One region of the Salipiger sp. PrR007 genome, then DNA from elsewhere that is predicted to be linked to it. Evidence: riboswitches for the same ligand, from Rfam matches in the RefSeq annotation. Region 1 holds a riboswitch; each other region holds the start of a gene.
What was found. A riboswitch is a leader RNA that binds a small molecule or an ion and turns the genes downstream of it on or off. The one in region 1 is predicted to bind cobalamin.
Positions count from the first base shown of each region.

Region 2: another riboswitch for cobalamin. It lies ahead of G0Q01_RS00085 (TonB-dependent siderophore receptor); the one in region 1 lies ahead of G0Q01_RS05715 (energy-coupling factor ABC transporter permease).
Region 3: another riboswitch for cobalamin. It lies ahead of G0Q01_RS04100 (ABC transporter substrate-binding protein); the one in region 1 lies ahead of G0Q01_RS05715 (energy-coupling factor ABC transporter permease).

Region 1 is NZ_JAAGOZ010000014.1:104,947-111,305, reverse strand. Features, by position in the region: gene G0Q01_RS05730 (hypothetical protein) at 1-494, opposite strand, end outside; gene G0Q01_RS05725 (hypothetical protein) at 519-836, opposite strand; gene cobF (precorrin-6A synthase (deacetylating)) at 1,118-1,870, opposite strand; gene G0Q01_RS05715 (energy-coupling factor ABC transporter permease) at 1,924-2,598, opposite strand; cobalamin riboswitch at 2,652-2,831, opposite strand; gene G0Q01_RS05710 (cobyrinate a,c-diamide synthase) at 2,827-4,200, opposite strand; gene cobM (precorrin-4 C(11)-methyltransferase) at 4,193-5,002, opposite strand; gene G0Q01_RS05700 (cobalamin biosynthesis protein) at 4,999-5,367, opposite strand; gene cbiE (precorrin-6y C5,15-methyltransferase (decarboxylating) subunit CbiE) at 5,364-6,359, opposite strand, start outside.
Region 2 is NZ_JAAGOZ010000007.1:20,158-26,516, forward strand. Features, by position in the region: gene G0Q01_RS00070 (hypothetical protein) at 1-390, shown strand, start outside; gene G0Q01_RS00075 (ABC transporter ATP-binding protein) at 398-1,084, shown strand; gene G0Q01_RS00080 (FtsX-like permease family protein) at 1,075-2,463, shown strand; cobalamin riboswitch at 2,523-2,728, shown strand; gene G0Q01_RS00085 (TonB-dependent siderophore receptor) at 2,840-4,675, shown strand; gene G0Q01_RS00090 (ABC transporter substrate-binding protein) at 4,675-5,508, shown strand; gene G0Q01_RS00095 (iron ABC transporter permease) at 5,505-6,359, shown strand, end outside.
Region 3 is NZ_JAAGOZ010000012.1:29,847-36,205, reverse strand. Features, by position in the region: gene G0Q01_RS04115 (hypothetical protein) at 155-502, shown strand; gene G0Q01_RS04110 (ABC transporter ATP-binding protein) at 687-1,439, opposite strand; gene G0Q01_RS04105 (iron ABC transporter permease) at 1,436-2,446, opposite strand; gene G0Q01_RS04100 (ABC transporter substrate-binding protein) at 2,476-3,516, opposite strand; cobalamin riboswitch at 3,587-3,771, opposite strand; gene G0Q01_RS04095 (ABC transporter ATP-binding protein) at 3,751-5,247, opposite strand; gene G0Q01_RS04090 (ABC transporter permease) at 5,244-6,062, opposite strand; gene G0Q01_RS04085 (ABC transporter permease) at 6,059-6,359, opposite strand, start outside.

The sequences.
Region 1 (6,359 bases):
CCCACCGCGTAGATCGCCACGACCGCCACCGAGTCGTCGGGCAGGATATGCCCCGAGAACACCAGCGACTGGCCCGCGGAGTTGATCACCGAGGCCAGCGCCCCTGCCAGCAGCAGCCACTTCCAGTGAATTTGCGCCCGCTGCCCGGCGTAGACGCGCCGCCCGGCCAGCGCCATGGCCTCGAAGGCGAGGGGCGCCGAGGCCGCCCCCACGGCGATGGACAGCAGGATCAGCGGCTGGGTCGGGGTGCTGATCTCCGCCGGCGTGAAGAGGGCCTCCGACAGGAAGGCGCCCAGAAACAGCGGCAAGAAGGCCCGCTTGCCGAGCAGCCAGGTCGAGAGCACCCGCACGCCATGCGGCAGGTAGGCCAGGCTGGCAAAGATGGTGAGCTCCGGCATGAGCCGCGACTGCATCGGGGTGATCAGAAGCGCGGTCAGGCCGTGTGCGAGGACATAGGCCAGGATCACCACGGAGAAGTTCTGCAGGACCGTCATGTCGGGCGCGCGCGGGGCAGGGGCTCAGCTCAGCGGCAGCGGCGCGCCGACAAGGTCGCTCCGCACGACGTAGGCCCGCGCCTTGGTGTCCGCCGCCCGTTCCAGGAGCCCGCGGTCGAGAAGGGTGCGGATGGCCCGGTAGAAGGTCGCCTGCGCGGAGGAGCGGACCAGCGCATGGTCGCGGATCTGCTCGGAGCTGATCACGTCGCCGGGCCGCTCGCAAAGTCCATGCGCGGCAAGGAGCACGTCGCGTTCCAGGCGGCTGAGATCTTCGAGACCGACATCGCGTTCGAGCTGGCGCAGCATCTCGCGAAGCTGAAGGATGGAGCTGAGTTTGTTCATGGCAGCAAGTCTTTGCGCAGCGCGGCCATGGGGTCAAGAAATGTCACAGGTCGCCGCCCAGTTAACTTTATCAATTTGATAATCTCTTGGAGTCAGGTGAGCTCCGTGCTACGCAACCGACGTGGCGTTAGGTCAAGAGTGCCTTTTTGACGAGTATCCGTGAGTGGTGGCGCCGCAGCTCATTTGAGAACCTTTCGCCTTGGTGCTTTCCGGCACCAAGGCTTTTCGTTTCGGGCTTCCGGGGACGAAGGGCCGGGATCCGGTCGTCGGACACGCAGGCGTCAGTCTGCGCCGTCCGTGGAGGCACGGCGCAGCAGGTAGGTGTCCATGATCCAGCCATGCTTGGCCCGCGCCGTCTGCCGCAGGGCGATGATCTCCTGCGCGACCTCGGCCAGCGGGCCGGAGCGGAGGATCTGCGCCGGGCTGCCGAGGTAGGCGCCCCACCAGATGTGCAGTCCCTCGGCAGGGAGCCCCGCGAAGCTGCATTCCCCGTCGAGCATCACCACCACGGTCTCCTCGCCCGCGGGCCAGCCCCGCGCGCGGAGGCGCCGCCCGGTGGTGAGTTTCACCGCGCCGTTCACGCTGTTGAGCGGGATCGCATGGGCGGCGGTCAGCGCCTGGATCGCGGTGATGCCGGGGACCACCCGCAGCCTTGGGGGCGGCTGGAGGCGCCCGGCGATGCGCAGCGTGCTGTCGTAGAGAGCCGGATCCCCCCAGACCAGCAAGGCGACCGGCCCCTCCGGCGCGCCGTGCAGCGCCGCGATCCAGCGCCGGGCGATCTCGTCGTGCCAGGCGGCGACGCGCTCGGCATAGGGGAGCGTCGGATCGCGCACGGGGTAGGTGAAGGTGCGGATCTCGGCGTTTGTGCCCGCGGCCTCGAGGATCACCTGGCGCAGCGCCCGGAGGTCGTCTTTCGCCTCGCCCTTCAGCGGCAGCAGGATGACGGCCGCGTCGCGCAGCGCCTGTACCCCCTCGAGGGTCACATGGCCGGGGCTGCCGGTGCCGATGCCGACAAGCCAGAGGTCCTGGATCATGGAGCTTTCCTTGCGGTGGGTGCCCGGCCCCGTTCTGGGGACCGGGCGCCTGGTCAGGCGGTATAGAGCCTTGGCGCGAAGAGCCGGCCGAGCCCGGTGTCGCGCAGCGATTTCGCGGCGGCGAGCGCGGCGAGATCGGCCAGCGGCTCGATCAGCAGCACCAGCATGTAGGCGCCGCCGAAGGTCAGCACCGCGCCGAAGGTCTCGGCCGAGATACCCTGGCCGTAGAAGACCCAGAAGGTGACCCAGGCGACGACCCCGGCCTGGAACACACCCGAGAGCTTCAGCACGTCGGCATAGCGCAGGTCCACATAGGCCGTGTCCGCGGGCACCACACGACGGGCGAGCGCCGCGGTTGCGAAGAGCGGCACCAGAAGCGTGGTGACATTGACGAAGTACATCGGCAGGTCGCTGGGCGCGAAGAACAGCCCCTGAACAAGCAGACCCAGCGCCAGACCCATCGCGGCGGGTGCGGCGCCGAGCAGCAGGAAGAGCGTCGAGCCGAGGATGAAATGCACCTCAGAGACACCCACCGGGAAGTGCGGCAGCACCTCGAAGAAGACGAAGGTGCCCACGGCGGCCATCAGCGTGCGCGCGGCAAGCGAAACGAGGTTGCTGCGCGCCGCGTCCTCTGCGGCGAGCTTGGCGGTATAGCCGGCGGCGCCTGCCGCGGTGACGGCGGCAAAGGCCAGTTTGGCGCCGTCGACGACGCCGGGTTCGATATGCATGATATTTCCTTTACGTGTGGCTGCCCCACCGGCAGCGAAATTGCCCATGAGGGCGGGAAAGGGGGTCGCATGGCAGGTCTCCTGACTCGCAGATCGTCGCGCCTCGGCCCTTCCCGGCATGCCTGCCAGTGGATCTTCCTCGGCGCTCCTCGCTTACAGTTGCGGGGGCAGTCCGGGCCTCTCACCCGGTTCCCTTGCGTCCCGTGCGGGACACCATGCGGGGTCGGCTCAGCGCCGGGCTTTGGTCTGGATGCGCGCCTCCTCTTCGGCTTGTGCGCGGGGGGCAGACGGCTCCTCCGCCGAGATCAGGTGAAAGAAGGTTCCCGTGACCTGCCCGCGCCGCGAGCCGGTCTCGGCCACCGGGGCGCCATCGGCATCGGCGACCTCGGCCAGCGGCGGGTCGGGTTGCTGCAAGATGGTGGAGTAATGGAACTCATGGCCGCGCAGCGCCGCCCCGGCGTCGAAGCCCGGCATCGGCGCGCGCAGCACCGCGCGGCGATAGCCCAAGTGGAACTTGCGGGTCTCATAGCTGGTGACGAGGCCCAGCAGGCCCGCCATTTCGTGCCGCGTGCCGCCTTTGTCGATCAGCCCCGCGCCAAGGGCCATGTAGCCGCCGCACTCGCCGTGGACCGGGCGCGTCTCGGCATGGCGGCGCAACCCGGCGCGGAAGGTCTCGGCGGCGGCGAGCCGCCCGGCGTGCAGTTCGGGGTAGCCTCCGGGCAGCCAGACCAGATCGGCCCCGGCGGCGGGCGGCTCATCGGCGATCGGAGAGAACGGCAGGACCTCGGCCCCGGCGGCGCGCCAGCCTTCGAGAAGGTGCGGATAGGTGAAGGAAAAGGCCGCGTCCTGCGCCAGCGCGATGCGCTGCGCCGGGGGCCTGGGCAGGGCCGGCGTTGCGCCGGGCAACGGCCCGCCCGCAGCAGCGGTGCGGAGCGCGGCAAGGTCGACATGCTCGCGCAGGAAGGCGGCGTACCCGGCGATGGCGGCTTCGAGGTCCGGATGCTCCACGGCCTGGATGAGCCCGAGGTGCCGCTCCGGCAGGGTCAGGTCGCCGCGCCGGGGCAGCACGCCGAGCACCGGCAGCCCGGCGCGCTCCATGCCGAGCCGCGTGAGCCGCTCGTGGCGGGGCGAGGCGACGCGGTTGAGAATCACCCCGGCGAAGGGCAGATCGGGCATGTACTGCCGGAACCCCAGCGCCGTTGCGGCGGCGGATTGCGCCTGCCCGCCCACGTCGAGCACCAGCACAACCGGCCAGCCCATCGCCCGCGCCGTCTCGGCGCTGCTGCCAAAGCCCTGCTGGCCGCGCGTCGCGACCCCGTCGTAGAGCCCCATCGAGCCCTCGGCGAGGCAGATGTCCGCCCCCGCCGCCTGCGCCGCGATCGCCTGCCAGAGGTGTGGTCCCATGGCCCAGCCGTCGAGGTTGAAGCTTAGCCGCCCGCTGGCAGCGCGGTGGAAGGCCGGGTCGATGTAGTCGGGGCCGGACTTGAAGGGCTGAACCGCCAAGCCGTCCTCGGCCAGCGCCCGCAGCAGGCCCAGCATCACCGTGGTCTTGCCGGTGCCCGACGAGGGCGCCGAGACCAGAAGTCCGGGAACCTCAGCCATCGATCTGCGCCTCCTGCTCGGGGGTCCAGCCACTCCACGGGCTCTCGGCGCTTTGCGGGCGGTGGCGGCGGTCGTAGTCCACCGCATAGAGGCAGCTCTCTTCAAAGCCCTCGCCCGCCAGCGCCGGTCCGACAAGGATGAGCGCGGTGCGGGTGATGCCCGCGCCGAGCTTGTCCTCGATGTCCGACAGCGTGCCGCGCAGGATCACCTCGTCCGGCCAACTGGCGCGGTAGACCACGGCGACGGGGCAGTCCGCGCCATAGGCGGGGGAGAGATCGGCAACCACCCGCGCGATGTTCTGGATCGACAGGTGGATCGCGAGCGTCGCGCCGGTGGCGGCGAAATTGGCCAGCGTCTCGCCCTCGGGCATCGACGAGGCCCGGCCCGGCGTGCGGGTCAGCACCACCGATTGCGCGAGGCCCGGCAGGGTCAGCTCGGCGCCGAGCGCGGCTGCGGCGGCGGCGAAGGCAGGCACGCCGGGGGTGACCGAGACCGGGATGCCGAGCGCCTTCAGCCGGCGCATCTGCTCGCCCATCGCTGACCAGACCGAGAGATCCCCCGAATGCAGCCGCGCCACGTCGTGGCCCGCGTCATGGGCGAGGCGGATCTCGGCGATGATCTGGTCGAGGTCCAGCGGCGCGGTGTTGACGATCCGCGCGCCGGGGGGGCAATGGCCAAGGATCGCCTCGGGGACCAGCGAGCCGGCGTAGAGGCAGACCGGGCAGCGCGCGATGATGTCGCGGCCGCGCAGGGTCAGCAGGTCGGGCGCGCCGGGGCCGGCGCCGATGAAGTGAACGGTCATGGATCGGGTCCTTCTGCCAGCGCGCAGCTGGCCATGCGGTCAGAGGAAATGACGCGCGCGCCAAGCAGACGTGCGCCCGGCCCGGCGGCGGCGAGGGCGGCGGCCTCGGCGACCGAGCCGGTGGCGCGTTCGGCGCGCACGCGGGGGGAGTCGGTTGCCGTGCCCTGCGCGGAGAGCTGGCAGGCCGGGACGCCAGCGACCGGCAGGCCGAGAGATCCGGCCAGGGCACGCAGGGCGGGGGCGTCTGCCTTGTCCTTGGCCGTGGCGAGACAGCCCGCCTCCCGCCCGGCGCGGGCCCGGTCATAGGCGTCGCGCAGGCTGGAGGCGCCCGCGCCCTGCCGGAATCCGAAGCCCGCGACGATCATGTGACGTGGCTCCATTGCACGATGGGATAGGCCGCCTTCCAGCCGCGTTTCGGGCCGAGGGGCTGGGCGGACGACAGTTCGATGCGCAGCAGCGCGCCGCCGCGCCGCGCCTGCGCCTCGGTCAGCAGCGCCTCGGACTCCAGCGTCACCGCGTTGGCGACGATCCTTGTGCTCCCGGGAAGATGCGTGTCCAGCCACTCCAGCAGGTCGCGCGTCAGGCCGCCGCCGATGAACACCGCGTCGGGGCGTTCGAGTTGCGCCAGCGCCGCGGGGGCAGAGCCTTCGACCACCCGCAGCCGCCCGGCGCCGAGCCGGGCGGCATTGGCGGCGATCCGGGCGGCGCGCTCCGGGCGCGGCTCGACGGTGCTGGCGTCGAGAGTGGGATCGCAGAGCAGCCACTCGATGCCGATCGAGCCCGAGCCGCCGCCGATATCCCACAGGTGCTCGAAGGGGCGCGGGGCGAGGGCCGAGAGGGTGAGCGCGCGGATGGGGCGCTTGGTGATCTGGCCGTCGCTCTCGAACCAGCTGTCGGGGCGGCCGCTGGCGAGGGGCAGCACCGCGCCCTCTCCGGCCACCGCGACGGCGGCACAGACGGGGTGGGTGAAGCTGCGCTTGGGCAGGGCCTCGGCGCGCGCCTCGGTGCGCCGCTCGCGGGGGCCGCCGAGCGCTTCCATAACGGTGATCCCGGAGGCGCCGAAGCCCTCGGCGGCAAGGTAGTTCGCCAGGGCCCGCACCGCCGCGCCGTCGCGCAGCAGCACCAGCATCCGCCGTCCCGGCGCAAGCCGCGGGCGCAGCCGCGACAGCGGCGCGGCATGCAGGCCGAAGCACTCGGTGCTCTCCAGCGGCCAGCCCATCCGCGCGGCGGCGAGCGAGAAACTCGAGCGGCCCGGAAAGGCCTGCCAGTCGCCGCGCTCCAGTTGCCGCGCCAGCACCGCGCCGGCACCGAACCAGAAGGGATCGCCCGAAGCCAGCACCGCAACCCGCTGCCCGCG
Region 2 (6,359 bases), on a different contig from region 1:
ACGCTCGCCACCCCCTGTCTCACAGCGCCCGCCGCGGCCGATCCTTTGAAGCTGCGCGAGCTCTACCAGACCAAGGGCCGCGGCCTTTCCGAACTCGCCCAGCAGAGCGCCGGCCAGAGGCTGGAAGTCGAGGGGTTCATGGCGCCCCCACTCAAGGCCGAGAGCCGCTTCTTCGTGCTCACCAAGATGCCCATGGCCGTCTGCCCCTTCTGCGAGACCGAGGCCGAATGGCCCAATGACATCATCGCGGTCTACGCAAAACGCGTGGTCGAGCTGAGGCCCTTCAACGTCAAGATCGTCACCAGCGGAGTGCTGGAGCTCGGCGCCTACACCGATCCCGACACCGGCTTCGTCAGCCTGATGCGGCTTGTCGATGCGACCTACGGCTGAGCCGCCCATGTCCCTGCCCCTTGTTGTCAAGGACCTGCGGCTGCACAGCCCGCGCGGCCGCCTGCTGCTCGACCTGCCTGCCCTCGACGCAGCGCCCGCTGCGCTGATCGGCATCCGAGGCGTCTCGGGCGCGGGCAAGACCACGCTGCTCTACGCCCTCGCCGGGCTGCTGGACCGCGCCGAAGGGTCTGTGCGCTGGGGCGAGACCGAGCTTCTGGCGCTCACCCCCGAGGGCCGCGCCCGCTTCCGCGCTGCCAATATCGGCATGATCTTCCAGGATTTCATGCTCTTCGAAGAGCTTGGCGCGCTCGACAACGCCGCGCTGACCGCGCTCTTTCGCCCCCGTGCCGAACGCGAGGCGCTGCGCACCCGCGCGCAGGCCCGGCTCGCGGCGCTGGGGCTGACCGAAATGGGCCGCGGCGTCACCAGCTTCTCCGGCGGCGAGCGCCAGCGCGTCGCCATCGCCCGCGCCATGGCGGCCGAAGCCCCGGTTCTGCTGGCCGACGAGCCCACTGCCAGCCTCGACCGCGGCACTGCGGACCGGCTGATCGACGACCTCGTGCAGCTCGTCCGGACCCAGGGCACAACGCTGATCGCAGTCAGCCACGACGCGGCGCTGCTGGCGCGCATGGACCGGGTGCTGACCATCTCTGGCGGGCAACTGCTGGCCGACGAGGGGGCCGCATGCGCCTGATATGGGACTCCCTCCCGGCGCTGGCTCAGGACGTCGCGCTGCTGGCGCTCCTGCTTCTGCCCGCGCTCATCACCGGGCTCCTCGTCCTGCGCGGCTATGCCCCCTGGCCGCTGCTGCGCGGCTTTCTCGGGCGCTTTCGCTGGAGCACGGGGCTCTTCGTGCTGCTCATCGGAATCTCGACCGGCATGGGCATCGGGCTGCTGGCGCAGGAGCGCGGGCTGCGCCGCGGCACCGCGCAGGCGGCGGACAAGTTCGACGTCATCGTCGCGGCGCCGGGCAGCGAGCTGACTGCCCTCTTCGCCTCGGTCTTCCTGCAGCCCTCGGACATGGGGCTGGTTTCGGGCACCGCCTACGCCGAGATCGCCGGTCACCCGCAGGTCTCCATCGCCGCGCCGCTGGCGTTCGGAGACAGCTACGGCAGCGCGCCGGTGGTCGGCACGACCGCGGACTTCCTGCGCCATCTTTCCGAGGACCGGATTGAGGGGCGGCTCTGGGAGGATCACGCCGAGGCGGTGATCGGCGCGCTGGTGCCGCTGGAGATCGGCGCAGGCTTCACCCCCGCGCATGGCACCGGCGACGCTGCCGATCCCGAGGCGCATGGCGGCAGCCACGAGGCGGTAGGGGCAGAGGACCATGATGGAGACACTCACCACGACGAGGCCCACGACCACGACCATGGCGCAGCCATCACCGTGGTCGGCCGCATGGCGCCCACCGGCACGCCCTGGGATCGGGCGATCCTGATCCCGGTCGAATACGTCTGGGAAATCCACGGGCTCGCCAACGGCCACGCGCCGGACAATGAGGCCCGGATCGGCCCGCCCTTCGATCCCGAGTATTTTCCCGGCACCCCCGCCGTGGTGGTGCGAGCGCAGGAGCTCTGGGCCAATTACGCGCTGCGTTCCGAGTTCACCCGGGACGGCGAAACCATGGCCTTCTTCCCCGGCGCGGTGCTTTCGCGGCTCTACCGAGTGATCGGCGACGTGCGCCAGGCGATGTCGGTGATGGCGCTGGTCACCCAGGGGCTGGTGGCGGCGAGCGTGCTCACCGGGCTCTTCATCCTCACCCGCCTCTTCCGCCGCCAGATCGCGCTGCTGCGCGCGCTCGGCGCGCCCCGGCGCTTCGTCTTCGCCACGGTCTGGGCCTTCTGCGCGGTGCTGCTGCTCGCGGGGGCGCTGCTCGGACTGGCGGTTGGCTGGGGCGCGGCGGGGCTGCTGTCGCGCGTGCTGAGCGCCCGCACCGACATCGCGATCTCGGCCCTGCCGGGCTGGACCGAGCTGCACCTGCTGGCCGGCTTCGTCTCGCTCGCCCTGCTGCTGTCCCTGCTGCCCGCCGCCGTGGTGCTGCGCCAGCCGGTCCTGGACGGGCTGCGGAGCTGAGCCCGCGCGCCTCAAGGTGTCCGACCGTTTCTGATCATTGCGCGACGCGCGGCGAGTCGCTATGCCGTCCCTGCTTCGGTTCCGGGCGGCTTGCTGCCCGGTGAATAGGGAATGCGGTGCGGGCGGCCTGCCCAACTCCGTGACTGCCCCCGCAACTGTAGGCGGAGAGCGACGCCGGACCTAAGTCACTGCCTTTCGGGGCGGGAAGACCCGGCCAAGCGATGACCCGCGAGTCAGGAGACCTGCCGAAGCCGATCACCCAGTCCCGGCGCGGGGAGCGCCGCGGGCGACGGACCTTCCGTAGAGGTGGCATCACGCTAACCGTCTGCGGCAGGGGACTCCCTTCCGGCGACAAGAAAAGAACGGAAAAGGGACCATGAAGCCAACGCAGCGCGCAGCGCTCTTCACAGCCACCGCCCTCACCACGCTCGGCCTCACGGGCACCGCCTTCGCGCAGGAGGCCACCGACCTCGGCACGCTGACCCTCAGCGCCAACCGCGGCGAAAGCACCGAGCTTGCGCGCAGCGGGGTGACGGTGGAGGTGGTCACCAAGGAAGACCTCGAGCAAAGCGGCGAGACGCTGCTCGCCGACCACCTCGCGCGGCTGCCCGGCGTCAGCGTATCGCGTAACGGCGGTATCGGCGGGCTCACCTACATGCGCATTCGCGGCCTCTCGAGCCGATATGTTGGCGTCTACATCGATGGTATCGACGTCACCGACACCTCGGCGCCTCAGATCCAATACGACTTCGGCACGCTGACCACCGGCGGCATCAGTCGCATCGAGGTGCTGAAGGGCTCGCAATCGGCGCTCTACGGCTCCGAGGCGATCGGCGGCGTGGTGAACATCACCACCAACCGCGCCACCGAGGAAGGGCTAAGCCAGAGCGTCGAAGCCGAATACGGCAGCTATGACACCCGCAAGCTGGGCTACAACCTCAGCTACCTTGGCACGCGCGGCAGTTTCGCCTCGTCGCTGAGTTACATCAAGACCGACGGCTATTCCGCCGCCGACGAAGACGACGGCAACGACGAGGCCGACGGTCACGAGGCCACCCGTCTTAGCTTCTCGGGCGACTACGCGCTGACCGACACGGTGACCCTGGGCGGCGCGGCCTTCTGGGAAAAAAGCAGCCACGATTACGACGAGTTCGGCCCGACGGACGGCGTCACGCACGACGAGAAGGTTGAGGGCGAGCAATACGGCGCGCGGGCTTTCGCGCGCGTGGAAACCGGCGGCGTCCGCCACGAATTCTCGGCGCAGGTCTTCGAGACCGACCGCACCGACACCTACGAGGGGTCGGATACTGACTATCTCGGCCAGCGCCGCGGTCTCGGCTACGAGGGCCAGACCGGACTCGGCGCCGCTACCCTCACCTTCGGCGCCGATTACATGCGCGAGGAGTTCGAGGTACTCAGCGCATGGGGTGACAGCGAAGGCGACTACGCGACCATCGGAATCTGGGCACAGGCCGACTGGCACCTGAGCGACAAGCTGGAACTGGTCACCGCCCTGCGCCACGACGACCACTCCGAATTCGGCGGCAAGACCACGGGCCGAATCTCGCTGGCCTACCTTCCGAACCCCGACCTCACGCTGCGTGCCAGCGTCGGCACGGGCTTCCGCGCGCCCTCTCCCTACGAGCTCTACTCAACCGGCTCGGGTAACCCGGTTCTCGAGCCCGAGACCTCGGTGAGCTACGAGCTCGGCGTCGAACAGCGCTTCGGCGCGGGCTACCTCGGCGCGACCCTCTTCCGCACCGAGATCACCGACCTCATTGACTACAACTACCCAAATTACGTGCAGATCGACGGCACCAGCTGGACGCAGGGCGTGGAACTGACCGGCGGGGTGAACCTGTCCGAGGCGCTGTCGCTTGCCGCCGCCTACACCTGGACCGACAGCAAGGACGCGCAGACCGGCGACCGTCTGTCCCGTGTGCCGCTGCACGACCTGTCGCTGTCGCTCGACGCCGATGTGACCGATGCCTTCCGTGCCGGCCTGACGGTGCAGCATGTCTCGGGCCTCGAGGATACCGACGAGCCGCTGGACGATTACACCGTCGCCAACATGAACCTGCGCTATGCCCTCACCGATCAGGCCGAGCTCTACCTGCGGGTCGAGAACCTCTTCGACGAGGACTACCAGGTGGTGAAGGGCTACGGCACCTCGGACCGCGCCGCCTATTTCGGCGTAAGGGCGAGCTTCTGATGCTGCGGCGCGCGCTGATCCCACTGTCCCTGCTCGCGGCTATGGGCCTGTCCCCGGCCACCGCGCAGGACGCTCCGGCGCGCGTCGTGTCGATGAACCTCTGCACCGACCAGTTGGCGATGCTGCTCGCGGCCCCGGGTCAGTTGCTCTCGGTCTCGAAGCTGGCCCGGGACCCGATGAGTTCGGCCATGGCCGATGCGGCGATGGCCTACCCGGTCAACCACGGGCAGGCCGAGGAAGTCTGGCTGATGCAACCGGACCTCGTGATCGTCGGCAGCTATACGGCGCAGGCGGCGGCGCAGATGCTCGAACGGCTCGGAACTCGGGTGCAGCGGATTGCCCCCGCCACCTCGCTCGCCGACGTGCCGGCGCGGCTGCGCACGCTGGGCGAGGCGATGGGCCGGCAGGCGCGCGCCGAGGCGCTGATCGCCGAATTCGAGACCCGCCTCGCCGCCCTCCGCGAAAAGGTGGACCGCCGCCCCTCTGCCGCGCTCTACTACGCCAATGGCTACACCACCGGCGACCAGACGCTTGCGGGAGAGATCCTGCTCGCCGCCGGGTTCGACAATATCGCCGGGGCGCGGGGCGGCGGTCAGCTGCCTCTCGAGGCGCTGGCCATGGCCCAGCCCGAGGCGCTGATCACCGCCCGCCCCTACCCCGGCGCCTCGCGCTCGGAGGAGATCCTGATGCACCCCGTCGTCCGCCAACTGCGCGCCGCCCAAGCTGCCACCGCCAACACCGGAACCGACTGGATCTGCGGCACACCCTTCGTGCTGCAGGCCATCGAGGAGCTCTCGGAGTTTCGCAAAGCCCTCGAAACGGAGACCGAATGACCCGCGCCCTCGCGATCCTCCTGCCGCTGGTACTGGCGCTGGCGGCGGTCTCGCTGTCGCTCGGCCCGGCGGACGTCAGCCTGCCCGAAAGCCTGCGCGCGCTGGTCTTCGGCGGGGACGGCCCACTACCCATGGTGATGCGCGAGATCCGCCTGCCCCGGGTGCTGCTGGCGCTGATGATCGGCGGCACGCTGGGGCTGGCAGGGGCGGCGATGCAGGGCTACCTGCGCAACCCGCTGGCCGAGCCCGGATTGCTGGGCGTCTCGGCCAGCGCAGCGCTCGGGGCGGTGCTGGCGATCCAGACCGGGCTGTCGGCGGCCTTTGCGCTGGCGCTGCCCCTCAGCGCCCTGGCGGGCGCTGTGGTGGCCGTGCTGATCCTCATCGTGCTCGCCGGGCCGCGCGCAGAGACGCTGACGCTGATCCTGGCCGGGGTGGCGCTTTCGGCGGTGGCCGGGGCGCTGACCCAGCTTGTCCTGAACCTTTCGCCCAACCCCTTCGCCGCAAGCGAGATCGTCTTCTGGATGATGGGCTCGCTCGCCGACCGCTCGATGCTGCATGTCTGGCTGGCGCTGCCCTTCATGGCCCTGGGCGTGCTGCTGCTGGCCGGGGTGGGGCGCGGGCTCGATGCGCTGACGCTGGGCGAGGACGCCGCCTCCTCGATGGGCATTGACCTCGGGCGGCTTCGGATGCGCGTGGTGTTCGGCACCGCCTGCGTCGTGGGCGCGGGGACCGCGGTGGCGGGGGCGATCGGCTTCGTCGGGCTGGTGGTGCCGCACCTGCTGCGCGGTGCCGTCGGTGGACGGCCCGGGCCGCTGCTCTGGGCGTCGGCGGCGGGCGGCGCGGCCATGCTG
Region 3 (6,359 bases), on a different contig from region 1:
CTCACGCGCGCCTCCTTGCCAGAACCGGGAGGTCCCGCCCCGCCGCAAGCCCATTGCGGAAGTGTCAAATTCTCGCTGCGTGCGCTCGCAGCGGAATTTTTGCTGTGACGCGGCAAATCCCCATGCCGTATCGAAGCAACGGATCCTGTCGTTCATGCGCCGCGCAGCGAACTCCTTCGGAATAGCGACCACAAAGCGGACAAACAGGACACTCTTGTGTGGCTCAGTTTTTAGTCTGACGGTTCAGACCGAACCCTATCTCGAACCTCATATTCCGCGGCCCGAGCAGGAAGCGGAAGCAGCCGAGAAGCTCGCGGCGCTCGCGGAGAAGACCGGTGGGACGCCGAACATCCTGCTGCTGCTCGTAGATGACATGGGCCGGGGCGATCCCGGCTCCTATGGCGGCGGCATTGCGGTGGGCGCGCCAACGCCCGAAGTGGACCTTCCGGCGCGCTCGGCGTGCCGCAGGTGCCAACCGACTGGCGCATTCTCCGCACGCTGATGCTGATGGCCGTGGCGGCGGGGGTGTTCTTCCCGCTGGTCGGCCTGCCTATGGTCGAGTCGAACTCTGCAGTGCTTGAGCGGCGCTCACGTTCGGTCCGTGAGGGTGGGTCGTTCTGCCGGCAACCGGGCCCTGTAGTGAAAACTGCAACCGCGAAGCGTCCGAAAACACCGCGCGGCCCCGCTCAGAAGAAGGAAACCCTCGGGCCAGTCGGACCGCAGTCGATCACCGCCTCGACCCCGAAAACCTCGCGGATCAGGCCTGCTGTCAGCACCTCTGCAGGTCGTCCCTGCGCGACCAAGCGCCCCGCGCTCATCACGGCGACCTCCTCGCAGAATGCCATCGCCTGGTTCAGATCGTGCAGCGCGACGACGACCCGCGTGCCCAGTTCGGGCAGCAGGCGCATCAGGTCAAGCTGATGCCGGATGTCGAGATGGTTGGTCGGCTCGTCCATGAGCAGCTCGCGCGGCTGCTGTGCCAGCGCCCTGGCGATCTGGATGCGCTGGCGCTCTCCGCCGGACAGCGTGGCCCAGGACTGCTCCGCGCTGCGCGTCATGCCGGTGCGTGCCAGCGCATCCAGCACGATCTCTTCGTCGCGCGCGCTCCAGGGGCCCAACGCGCCGCGATGCGGCAACCTGCCAAGCGCCACCACATCCCGCGCGGTCAGCCCGACATCGGTCGTCGCGTGCTGCTCTACCAGCGCAAGCCGCCGCGCGATCTCGGAACGACGTATCGTCTCGATTGGCCGCTGGTCGACGAGGACCGCGCCGCCGCTGCCGCGGCGGACCCCGGCCAGCAGGCGCAGCAGGCTCGATTTGCCCGAGCCGTTAGGCCCCACCAGGCCGAGGACACCTTGGTCGGGCACGCGCAGGGTCACGCTCTTGACGATTGCCGCGCCACCTGAGGACCAAGAGACATTTTCGCTCCGAAGGCTCATTCCCGTCCCCGCGAACGCCACAGCAGGACGGCAAAGGCCGGGGCGCCGAAGAGTGCGGTGATCACCCCGATCGGCAGCACCTGTCCCGGCAACACGAGGCGCGACAGCACGTCAGCCAAGACCATGAAGGCCGCGCCCGCAATTGCCGAGCCTAGGATGAGCCGCCCGTGCGCCGGACCGACGAAGAAGCGGGTCGCATGCGGGATCACCAGCCCGACGAAGCCCACGGCCCCGACGATGCTGACAACGCAGGCGGTGAGAAGTGCGGTAAGTCCCAGAAGCTCGACGCGCACACGCGCGACATCGACCCCGAGCGAGGCGGCCGCATCCTCGCCGAAGGCGAAGGCATCGAGCGCCCGCGCCCGGTAGAGGCAGACAGACAGCCCCACGAGCAACACGGGCAGGGCCAGGCCGGCATCCGGCCAGCGCACACCGCCAAGGCTGCCAAGCAGCCAGAACATGATGCCACGGGTCTGCTCGGCGCTGGCCGAGGAGGTGACGATGAAGGATGTGGCGGCATTGAACAGCTGCGAGCCGGCGATGCCGGCAAGGATGACCCTCTCGGCACCGCGGCCCGCGCCGAAAGACAGCACCGCCACAAAGCCAAAGGCGAGGAGCGCCCCCGCCATGGCCCCGGCCGAAACCGTGACGGCCCCGGCACCGAGCGCGAGTACGATGACCAGCACCGCGCCGGTCGAGGCGCCGGCCGAAATCCCAAGCAGGTAGGGCTCGGCGAGCGGGTTGCGCAGCAGCGCCTGCAGCACCACGCCGCAGATCGCCAGAGAGGCTCCGGCGCACATGGCGACCACCGCCCGGCTCAGCCGGTAGTGCCAGACGATCCCCTCGCGGATCGGATCGACCGGAAGGTCGAGCCCGAAGAGTCGGTTGGCCAGCGTGGACAGGGCCTCGCGCGGGGTCACGCTGATCTCGCCGAAGAGAACCGCGCAGCAGGTCGCGAGGGTGAGGGCGACGCCACCGGCAAGCACGAAGGACCCCAGCCCCGTCAGAGGGCCGGAGCGGGTCCGGCGCGAAACGCTCACCGCGTAAGACCGATGTCTTTCAGGCCCGTCGAAAGGACCTCGACCCCGTCGACGGCCCGAAGCGTTGGGTTCATCGAATGCGCGGGCATCTCGATCAGATGTCCCGCACGCACCGCGCGCAGCTGGCTGGCAACCGGATCGCTTTCCAGGAACGCGCGTTTCGCGCCCACGTCGTCGCCGGGGAGGTTGCGCCGCTCCATGGTGCCCAGCACGATTACATCCGGATCGAGCTCTGAAATCGTCTCCCAGCCAACCAGCGGCCATTCCTCGTCCGAGGTGATCACGTTGCGCACCCCCACAACTTCGGAAATCCATGCCGGGGCTCCGAACCGCCCGGCCACATAGGCTTCGCCGGCGATCTCGGGCGACGAGAACCAGTAGAGCACCGAGACGTCCCTTGCCTGCAGCGCTGCCGCACCCGCCGTTGCCGCCTCGATCCGGGCGGCATTGGCAGCAACCAGGTCAGCCCCCCGCGCCGGCACGCCGAAGATCTGGGCCAGTTCGGTGATCTCCCGGTTCAGCAGATCGTCGCTCCAGGCCTGCGCGCGGGCGCCGTCGCCGCTGCCCGCAACGAAGTCGCTCTTGGCGCATTCCGCAGGCGAGACATAGGTGCTGATGCCGAAATCGTCGAACTGGGCGAAGGTGCCAACCCGGGCCTGATCCGGGGCGATGTCGTTGATCCACTGCGCCGCGACGAAATCGGGGCGGGCTTTCAGCACGGCCTCGAAACCGGGCGAGTTGTCGGCGATGCGCGGCACGGCTTGCCCCGCGTCGACCAGCGGCGCTGGTAGCGGCGCGAGCCAGATGGCGGTCCCGACGATATGCTCGGCGAGGCCGAGCGAGAGCAGGATCTCCGTCGTGCCTTGGCCGATCGAGACCACGCGCTCGGGCGGCTTGGCATAGGTCGTCACACGGTCGCAGTTGGGGATCTGCAACGGGTAGTCGGTCGATTCAGCAAATGTGGTTTCAGGAATGGGCAGCAAGGCGCAGCACAGCAGCGCAAGGCCGCGGAGGCGGCCCGAGGTTGCAAGAAACATCAATATCCTTTCCCGGACACCCCGTCCGGTCGGTTGCGCAGGTGACGCCCCCGCGGGATCGCGGGGCCGGAACGGCAGGTCTCCTGACTTGCGGCCATGGTCCCGAAACCGCCTTCCCGCGCCGTTTGGCGCAGTGGCTTCGCCCGGAGGGGCGGGTGGCTCGGAACGGACGCTTACAGTTGCGGGGGCAGTCCCGGAGTCCGCGGCCCAAGGCCGCGTCACCGGGTTCCCTTTTCATCCCGGATGGGAACCGTTCGCGGCGAACCTCGGGGCGGCGCCGTGCTTTGTCAAGTTGCCATGCTCGCATCGGCCCGGCGTATCGGGGTCGCCCTGCATCCCGGCCGGGCAGTGAAGCGAAAGCCCTCGGTCGGCGGTCTTTGCCACCAGCGCCGGATCGTGGCTGACCAGCATGATGGCGCAGCCGTCGCGCTCGGCGGTGTCCACAAGCAGGCTGATGACCTCTGCCTGGGTGATCGGATCAAGCCGCGAGGTCGGCTCATCGGCAAAGATGAAGGCCGGGCGCACCAGCAGCAGGCGCAGGATCGCCAGTCGCTGCAACTCCCCGCCCGAGACCTCGCCCGGCTTGCGACCCAGCAGCACTGGGGCAAGGCCGAGGCGCTCCATGTGGTGCTCGATCTGCCGCGGGTCCTGCCCATGCAGCCGCGCCACATCGCTCAGCGTGCGCTGAAGGCTCTGGTGCCGCGGAAAGGCCGCGACGGGATCCTGATACAGCTTCTGGTAGGCGCGCGCCCGAGATGCAGTGCGGGTGACGCGCCCGGCGGAGGGGCGGTGCAGCCCGAGCAGCACATCCCCCAGCGTCGATTTCCCACAGCCCGAGGGCCCAGTGATCCCGAAGATCTGCCCCGCGGCGATATCCAGCGACACATCACGGAAAAGCTCCCGGTCGCCGCGGGTCGCGGCGAGCCCCTCGGCCCGAACCACGCTGCTGCCCGCGGGCGCGGGCGCGCGCTTTTGCCATGTCTCGGGGTCCGCCGCGATCAGCCGGGCGGTGTAGTCGGATCTTGGCGCGGCAAGGACATCGGCGGTGGGGCCGGTCTCGACCACGCGGCCCTTGCGCAGCACGATGATCTGCCCACCGACCCGCCGCGCCAGCGCAAGATCGTGGGTGATGACGATCAGCCCGCCGCCGCTGCCGACCTCTGCCATCAGCAACTCGGCCACATCGTCGCGGCGCGCGGCATCAAGCCCCTTGGTCGGCTCATCGGCGATGACGATCCGCGCACCCCCGGCCCGCGCCGCGGCGATGGCCACACGCTGCGCCATGCCGCCGGAGAGTTCATGCGGCAGTTTTGCTCCGGCGCCCTGAAGCCCCAGCGCTGCCAGATCGTCACCGGCGCGGGTGCGGGCTTCGGCGGCGCTCAGGCCGCGCACCAGTTGATGCGCCTCGGCGACCTGCCGCGCGGCGGGCATCAGCGGGTCCAGCGACAGCCACGGCTCCTGCGGCAGCACCGCGATCTGCCGCCCCCAGAGGCCGCGGAACTCGCGCGGCCGCGCGGCGCTGATCCGTCGCCCACCGATCTCGACCTCGCCCCGCGCCGAGAGGCTCTCGGGCAGCGTGCCCATGATTGCCTGCGCAAACAGGCTCTTGCCCGAGCCGGTCTCGCCGAGGATCACCAGCGGCACCCCCGGCTCCAGCGTGATCGACAGCGGCTCGACAAGCTGCGTGCCGCCGTCGTGGATGCAGATGTCCTTTGCGCTCAGAAGGGTCATGTCTCGCGGCTCCCGGCCAGAAGGGTGAGGCCCAGCAGCAGGCCGAAGGTGGCAATCACCGGCGCAAGCAGCGCATGCGGCGCCTCCTGCCAGTAGGGCATGAGCTCGACCATCATCAGGCCAAGCTCGGGCGTGGGCGCGCGCATGCCGACGCTGACAAAGCCGAGCGCGGCGATGCCCATGATGGCCGTCGCCATGCCGAAGGCCCCCGCCGTCAGCATCATCGGGGCGATCTCCGGCCAGAGGTGCCGGCGGAAGACGTAGACCGGACCAAAGCCCAGAAGCCGCGTCGCCTGCACCGCCGGGGAAGCCAGCGTGTCGCGCACCGCGGCGCGGGTGAGGCGGAAGAACTCGACCCAGAGCACCAGCGACAGGCCTAGCCAGAAGCCGGTAGCGGTCGAGGGCATGATCGCCAGCACGATGAGCACCAGCAACAGGCCGGGCAGCGCCAGCAGCGCATCGGCGAGCGTGGTCAGCACGCGGTCGGTCCAGCCGCTCCGCGCCGCGGCGAGCGTGCCCAGCGTCAGGCCCAAGGCTCCGGCGGTGGCAACCGCCGCCAGAGCGATCAGCGGCGAGAGCCGCAACGCATCGGCCAGACGGTGATAGATCGATCGGCCCAGATGGTCATAGCCCAATGGCGCGCCCGCCTCGGGGCCGGCCAATGCCTTGAGCAGGGATTGAGCGAAGGGATCGCCCGGCACCAGCACCGGGCCGAGGATGGCGAAGGCCAGCGCCAGCGCCACCAGCGCGGCGCCAAGGCTGCGCGCCCAAGGAAAGCCCGCGCGAGCTGCGGGAGGATGCGCGATGCTCGTCATGCCAGCCCCCTCGGGTCGAGTTTGCGGGTCATCGCATCGACACCGGCGTTCACCAGCACGAAGCCCAGCCCCAGCACCAGCGCGGTGGCCTGCACCATCGGCACGTCGCGGGCAAAGATCGCATGCACCAGCGCGTGGCCGATGCCGGGCCAGCCGAAGACCGACTCGACAATGACCACGCCCTCGACCAGCGTGACGAATTGCAGCCCAAGGTAGGTCACCAGCGGCACCGCGACGTTGCGCAGCCCGTGGCGCAGCAGCACCTGGCGGCGCGACAGCCCCTTCCACTCGGCAAAG